3 regions of the Thiomonas sp. DCM-2 genome follow, and region 1 is predicted to be linked to each of the others. Evidence: predicted binding sites of a transcription regulator. Region 1 holds the regulator's gene; each other region holds the start of a gene.

Region 1 (2,268 bases):
GCTCGAACTGCAGCGCGACGCGCAGGGGCGGCGCCTCGGCAAGGACGAGATTCGCGCGCGCGAGGAGCACTTGCTGCGCGAGCTGCATGTCGAGCACTTGCGCGACAGCCCCGCGCCGGCGCTGTCGGGGGGCGAGCGGCGGCGGGTGGAAATCGCCCGTGCGCTGGCCACGCAGCCGCGTTTCATTCTGCTCGACGAGCCGTTTGCCGGCATCGACCCGATCGCGGTGATCGAGATCCAGCGCATCGTCCAGTTCCTCAAGGAGCAGGGCATCGGCGTGCTGATCACCGACCACAATGTGCGCGAAACCCTGGGCATCTGCGACGCGGCCTGCATCATCAGCGAAGGGCAGGTGCTGGCCCAGGGTGATCCGCAATCCATCATCGACAACCCCGCGGTGCGCAAGGTGTACCTCGGTGAAAACTTCCGCATGTAGTTCGCGATGAAGCCGTCGCTGAATCTGCGCCTGTCCCAGCATCTGGCGCTCACGCCCCAGCTGCAGCAATCCATCCGTCTGCTGCAGCTCTCCACCCTGGAGCTCACGCAGGAAATCGAGGGTCTGCTCGAATCCAATCCTTTCCTTGAAAACGAGGAGACGGATGACGGCACTGCGGCCGCGCCCACTGCCGAGCAGTCCGCGCCGCTGCAGCCAGACTCGCCCACCCTGCTTGCCAATGAGGGGCATGAGTCTGCTGCCGAGTTCGCCACCGAACCCGCCGCCGAGCTGCAACTGGAGACGCAGGACTGGACGGCCAGCAGCGGCGAGACCGATCACGGCGCCGACACCGATGCCGATGCCGACTCCTGGGTCAGCTCGGGGCAGTCTTCCGGCGGCGGGGACGACGACGAATTCAGCGCCATCGACCGGGCTTCCGAGCATCTCGGTCTGCGCGATCACCTGCGCGGTCAGCTCGCCGGGCTGGCGCTGAGCGCCATCGACCGCGCCGCTGCCGAGGCCATCATCGACTCGCTCGATGACAACGGCTATCTGCCCGAGACCATGCTGGAGCTGGCGCAGGCGCTCGCACCCGAAGCCGGGGAGGACCAACTCGAAGACCTTGCCGATGCGCTGACCACCGCAATGCGGCTGATCCAGAGCTTCGATCCGCCGGGCGTTGCTGCACACGATTTGCCCGAGTGCCTGTGCCTGCAACTGCAGCGCCAGCCGCCCTGTCCGGTGCGCGACATGGCCCTGCAGATTTGCCGGGACGGCCATCTCGACCTGCTGGCGCGGCGCGACTGGCGCAAGCTCGAACGTCAGCTCGGTGCCGACGAGGCCATGTTGCGCCTCGCGCAGCAACGCATCGCCCAGCTCGAACCGCATCCGGGCGGCGCCTTTCGCAGCGACGCGGCGCAGGCGGTCACGCCCGATGTCATCGCCCGCAAGACTGCGCGGGGCTGGACGGCCCAACTCAATCCCGAGGTCATGCCCAGGCTGCGGGTCAACCAGATTTACGCCGATGCCCTGCGCCGCGCCCGCGACAGCGGCACCGCGATGCAGGGCCAGTTGCAGGAGGCGCGCTGGTTCGTCAAGAACGTGCAGCAGCGCTTCGAGACCATTGAGCGCGTGGCGCAGACCATTGTCGAGCGCCAGCAGCGTTTTTTCGACTTCGGCCCCGTGGCCATGCGTCCGATGGTGCTGCGTGAAATCGCTGATGAACTCGGGCTGCACGAATCCACCATCTCGCGCGTCACCACGCAGAAATTCATGCTCACGCCGTTTGGCACGGTGGAGCTGAAATACTTTTTCGGCTCCGGCCTGAGCACCGAGGCCGGCGGCAACACCTCATCGACCGCCGTGCGCGAACTCATCCGCCGTCTGGTGTCCGAGGAAGACAGCACCAAGCCCCTGTCCGACAGCGAACTCGCCGAGCGCCTCACCCAGCAGGGCGTGCAGGTGGCGCGCCGCACCGTGGCGAAATACCGCGAGGCGCTGCGCATCGCCCCGGCCAATCTGCGCAAGAGCGGTTGAGCCGCGCCGCCTGCTGGTCGGTCTGCATCGGCAAGCGCTCACCCTGCGCTAAGTCTGCTTTCCCAGAATGCCGTGATCGCGCAACACGCGACCACACAACAACACCACACGGCATTCAGGGAGTTTCTCATGCAACACACCGCACTGGCAGCGCAGCCCGACTGGGCGCAGGCGATCAAGGTTCCGGTCGTCATCACCCTCTATTTCTGGTTGATCAAGATCATGGCCACCACGGTGGGTGAAACCGCCGCCGACTTTCTCTCGGTCGATCTGCATGTCGGACTGGTCGGTACCAC
Region 2 (2,268 bases), 420 kb from region 1:
TGGGTGCGTTGGCACTGGCCTTGCCCTGGACCTGGCGGCTGCGCGCGCCCGGCCTTCTGCTGATGCTGCCGCTGACCAGCAACCCCGGCACCGCGCCTGCGCCGGGCAATATGGAGCTGTGGTTTGCCGATGTGGGCCAGGGCATGGCCGTGGTCGTGCGCACCGCGCGGCACACCCTGCTGTATGACACCGGCCCGCAGCAGGCCCCCGGAGTGGACGCCGGCAGCCAGGTGCTGCTGCCCCTGTTGCACAGCCTGGGCATGCGCCATCTCGACCGGGTGGTGGTCAGCCACGACGACAGCGACCACTCCGGCGGCGCGCCAGCCATCGCCCGCGCGCACCCGGAGGCTGCGCTGCTGACCTCGGTTCCGGCGCATGCTGCCGCCCATCTTGGCTTCTCCAACCGCCAGCCCTGCATCGCCGGACAGCACTGGAGCTGGGACGGCGTGGACTTCCGCGTCATCAGCCCGCTGCCGGACGCGCCGCCGCGCAACGACAACGCCCGCTCCTGCGTGCTGCATGTGGCCGCGCGCGGCGGCTCGGCGCTGCTCACCGGCGACATCGACCAGGCGCAGGAACGCGCCCTGCATGCGGCAGGTGCGCTGCCCTATGCCGATGTGCTGCTGGTGCCGCATCACGGCAGCAAGACCTCGTCGAGCGACGCCCTGCTCGATACCGTGATGCCGCGGGCCGCCGTGGTGCAGGCGGGCTACCGCAATGCGCATGGCCATCCCCACCCGCTGGTGGTCGAGCGCTACGCCGCGCGCGGCATTGCACTGTGGCGCACCGACCTGCAGGGTGCCTTGCGCTGGCGCGACGCCGCGCCCGATGCGGTTCAGGGCTGGCGCGCAGCGACACCGCATTACTGGGCGCCCAAGCCACGATGGCCGGTGGATTCTCCCTGAAACGGCTCGGCTCTCCCCGTCAGACTTCGGCGTGATGACGCGTCTGGCCTGTATCTTGCTAACTCGCCTGCATGGCAACAGGCCTGCACAGACAGCCCTCCGAGAGACGACGATGCGCTTCTACGATGAAATGACTCCCGCCGAAGGCGGAGTCCGCCCCCACTACGCGCCGTATGCGCACTGGCTGGCGCAGCAGCCGCCCGACACCATGCGCGCCAAGCGCGAGGAGGCCGAACTGATCTTCCGCCGCGTGGGGATCACTTTCGCGGTGTATGGCGACGAGGCGGGCACCGAGCGGCTCATTCCCTTCGACCTGATTCCGCGCATCATTCCCGCGGCCGAGTGGAAACAGCTCGAAGCCGGGCTGAAGCAGCGCGTGACCGCGCTCAACCGCTTCCTCCACGACGTGTATCACGACCAGGAGATCCTCAAGGCGGGCATCGTGCCGGCCGAGCAGGTGGTCGGCAACGCGCAGTTCCGCCCCGAGATGATGGGCATCGACCTGCCGCACCAGGTGTATGCGCAGATCGCCGGCATCGACATCGTGCGCGCGGAAAACGCCGCGGGCGACGGTGAGTATTACGTGCTCGAAGACAACCTGCGCGTGCCCTCCGGAGTGAGCTACATGCTGGAAAACCGCCGCATGATGATGCGGCTGTTTCCCGAGCTGTTTTCGCGTTACGGCGTCGCCCCGGTGGCGCATTACCCCGACATGCTGCTGGAGAAGCTGCGTGCCGTGGCGCCGCCGGGAGTGAGCGATCCGACGGTGGTCGTGCTCACCCCGGGCATGTACAACTCGGCCTACTTCGAGCACGCGTTTCTCGCGCAGCAGATGGGCGTGGAACTGGTGGAAGGGCAGGATCTGTTCGTCCGGGACGACTTCGTCTACATGCGCACCACACAGGGCCCCCAGCGGGTCGATGTGATCTACCGCCGCATCGACGACGATTTTCTCGATCCCAAGGTGTTCCGCGCCGATTCGGCCATCGGCTGCGCCGGGCTGATGCGCGCCTACCGCGCAGGCAATGTGAACCTGGCCAACGCCATCGGCACCGGGGTGGCGGACGACAAGTCCATCTATCCCTATGTGCCGCGCATGATCGCGTTCTATCTGGGCGAAAAGCCCTTGCTGAACAACGTGCCCACCCGCATGTGCCGCGAGCCCGAGAGCCTGGCGTATGTGCTGGAGCATCTGCCCGACCTGGTGGTCAAGGAAGTGCACGGCGCCGGGGGCTACGGCATGCTGGTCGGCCCGGCGTCCACCCAGGCCGAGATCGCCGCCTTTGCCGAGAAGATCAAGGCGCATCCCGACCACTACATCGCCCAGCCCACGCTGGCGCTGTCCACCTGCCCGACTTATGTC
Region 3 (2,268 bases), 1.3 Mb from region 1:
TGCCTGGTCGAGGCTGGAGCACACGGTCGGGATCTTGGCTTCTTCTTCCGGCGGCAGGTCGTAGAGGTTCTTGCTGGCGGCTTCGCCCGGGTGAATCTTGTTTTCCACGCCGTCCAGACCGGCCATCATCATGGCGGAGAACGCCAGATAGGGGTTGGCGGTCGGGTCGGGGAAGCGCACTTCGATGCGGCGGGCCTTGTCGCTCTGCACGAAGGGCACGCGGATGGACGCCGAGCGGTTGCGCGCGGAGTACGCCAGCATCACCGGCGCTTCGAATCCGGGCACCAGGCGCTTGTAGCTGTTGGTGCCGGGGTTGGTGATGGCGTTGAGCGCGCGGGCGTGCTTGATGATGCCGCCGATGTAATACAGCGCGAATTCGCTCAGACCGGCGTAGCCGTTGCCGGCAAACAGGTTCTTGCCGTCTTTCCAGATGGACTGGTGCACGTGCATGCCCGAGCCGTTGTCGCCGACGATGGGCTTGGGCATGAAGGTGGCGGTCTTGCCGTAGGCGTGGGCGACGTTCTGAACCACGTACTTGAGGACCTGTGTCCAGTCGGCGCGCTGCACCAGGGTGGAGAACTTGGTGCCGATTTCGCACTGGCCGGCATTGGCCACTTCGTGATGGTGCACCTCGACCGGCACGCCCATCTGTTCGAGCAGCAGGCACATTTCCGAGCGGATATCCTGCAGGCTGTCCACCGGAGGCACCGGGAAATAGCCGCCCTTCACCGACGGGCGGTGGCCCATATTGCCGCCTTCCATCTTGTCGCCGGTGGCCCAGGCGGCCTCATTGGAATCGACCTTGACGAAGCAGCCGGACATGTCCACATTCCAGCGGACCTGATCGAAGATGAAAAACTCGGGCTCGGGGCCGAAGTAGGCGGTGTCACCGATGCCTGATGCCTTGAGGTAGGCCTCGGCTTTCTTGGCGATGGAGCGCGGGTCGCGGTCGTAGGGCTTGCCGTCACCGGGCTCGAGCACGTCGCAGCTCAGCAGCAGCGTGGTTTCCTCGTAGAACGGGTCGATGTTGGCGGTGTTCGGATCGGGCATGAGCAGCATGTCCGAGGCCTCGATGCCCTTCCAGCCGGCAATGGACGAGCCGTCGAAGGCATGGCCATCGGAAAATTTGCCTTCGTCAAAATGCGACACCGGCACGGTCACGTGCTGTTCCTTGCCGCGGGTATCGGTGAAGCGGAAGTCCACGAATTTGACATCGTGCTCCTTGACCATGCCCATCACATCGGCGACTGTTTTGCTCATGAAAATCTCCTGTCAGGTTGAAATGCGTTTGCGTGTTCATCTTCGCATCAAAGGATGGCACGCAACATCGTTAGCTGCAATGCTCCGCGCAGTGAAAACAATCTAGCAGAAAGCGTGCCCAGCTCTGCCCGTTTGCCCTCTGTTCGCGAGGCGCCATTGTGTCGAAGCGACCTGGCACTGTTGCATGGGTACGCTTACAGACCGAAGGTGCCGCCTCACATTGGTGCATATTTCTGGAATGCCCCAAAATGAAGCGCAATGATTCACCTTGGTGCATGTTCCCAGATGCCCTCGGGCAAATGCGCGCACAAATAGGCAAAAGCCTGGTCGACACCTGCAGCGTGTCCTTTGACGCCCAGTTCGATATGCCGCCCCCACACCGGGTGATCCACGCTGGGCAGGCTGAACACCTTGATGCCCGGGAACTGTTTCTCGATGTCTTCCATCAGCGGCGTCAGGTCAGACTCCATGGCCTTGCGCACGATCACCGCGCGCTCCACCTGATGGCCCTGGCCATGCAGGTGCGCGAGTGGACCGTCCAGCACCCACTCCAGCATCGGCCAGGCCATCACGGGGAATCCCGGCACGAAGTAATGCTGGCGGATGGAAAACCCGGGAATTCTGTTGTAGGGGTTGGGAATGATGGCGCTGCCCTGCGGAAACATGCCCATCTGCAGGCGCTGCTGGTTGGCCGGCGCGTCCACATCGCCCAGTTGTGCCTCGATCACACGTTGCTGAATCAACACCTTGGCCTCGGGATGGAGTTCCAGCGACAGCCCCAGTGCCCGCGCCGCGCTCTGGCGGGTGTGATCGTCGGGCGTGGCGCCAATGCCGCCGCAGCTCAACGCGACATCGTTGCGGTCAAAACTGGCCTGGAAGGCCGCGGCCAGCAGGGCCGGATCGTCGCCCAGGTATTGCACCCAGTCCAGCCGCATCTGGCGCGCCTTGAGCAGTTCGAGCACATGGGGGAAGTGCTTGTCCTGCCGTTTTCCAGACAGAATTTCATCG

What was found. Region 1 encodes sigma-54, which starts transcription at its own class of promoters, with help from an activator protein. Its sites were predicted from a motif close to TGGCANGNAANCTGCTTT; they were not measured.
Region 2: a site for sigma-54 is predicted at 950-967, ahead of AC1ZQA_RS15790 (circularly permuted type 2 ATP-grasp protein). Genes of this name have one in related genera too.
Region 3: a site for sigma-54 is predicted at 1,363-1,380, ahead of glnA (type I glutamate--ammonia ligase). Genes of this name have one in related genera too.

The regions. Positions count from the first base shown of each region.
Region 1 is NZ_CM165962.1:371,654-373,921, forward strand. It holds gene lptB (LPS export ABC transporter ATP-binding protein) at 1-436, shown strand, start outside; gene AC1ZQA_RS01865 (RNA polymerase factor sigma-54) at 443-1,972, shown strand; gene AC1ZQA_RS01870 (COG4705 family protein) at 2,102-2,268, shown strand, end outside.
Region 2 is NZ_CM165962.1:3,261,981-3,264,248, forward strand. It holds gene AC1ZQA_RS15785 (DNA internalization-related competence protein ComEC/Rec2) at 1-905, shown strand, start outside; gene AC1ZQA_RS15790 (circularly permuted type 2 ATP-grasp protein) at 1,018-2,268, shown strand, end outside.
Region 3 is NZ_CM165962.1:1,687,783-1,690,050, reverse strand. It holds gene glnA (type I glutamate--ammonia ligase) at 1-1,260, opposite strand, end outside; gene AC1ZQA_RS08145 (competence/damage-inducible protein A) at 1,524-2,268, opposite strand, start outside.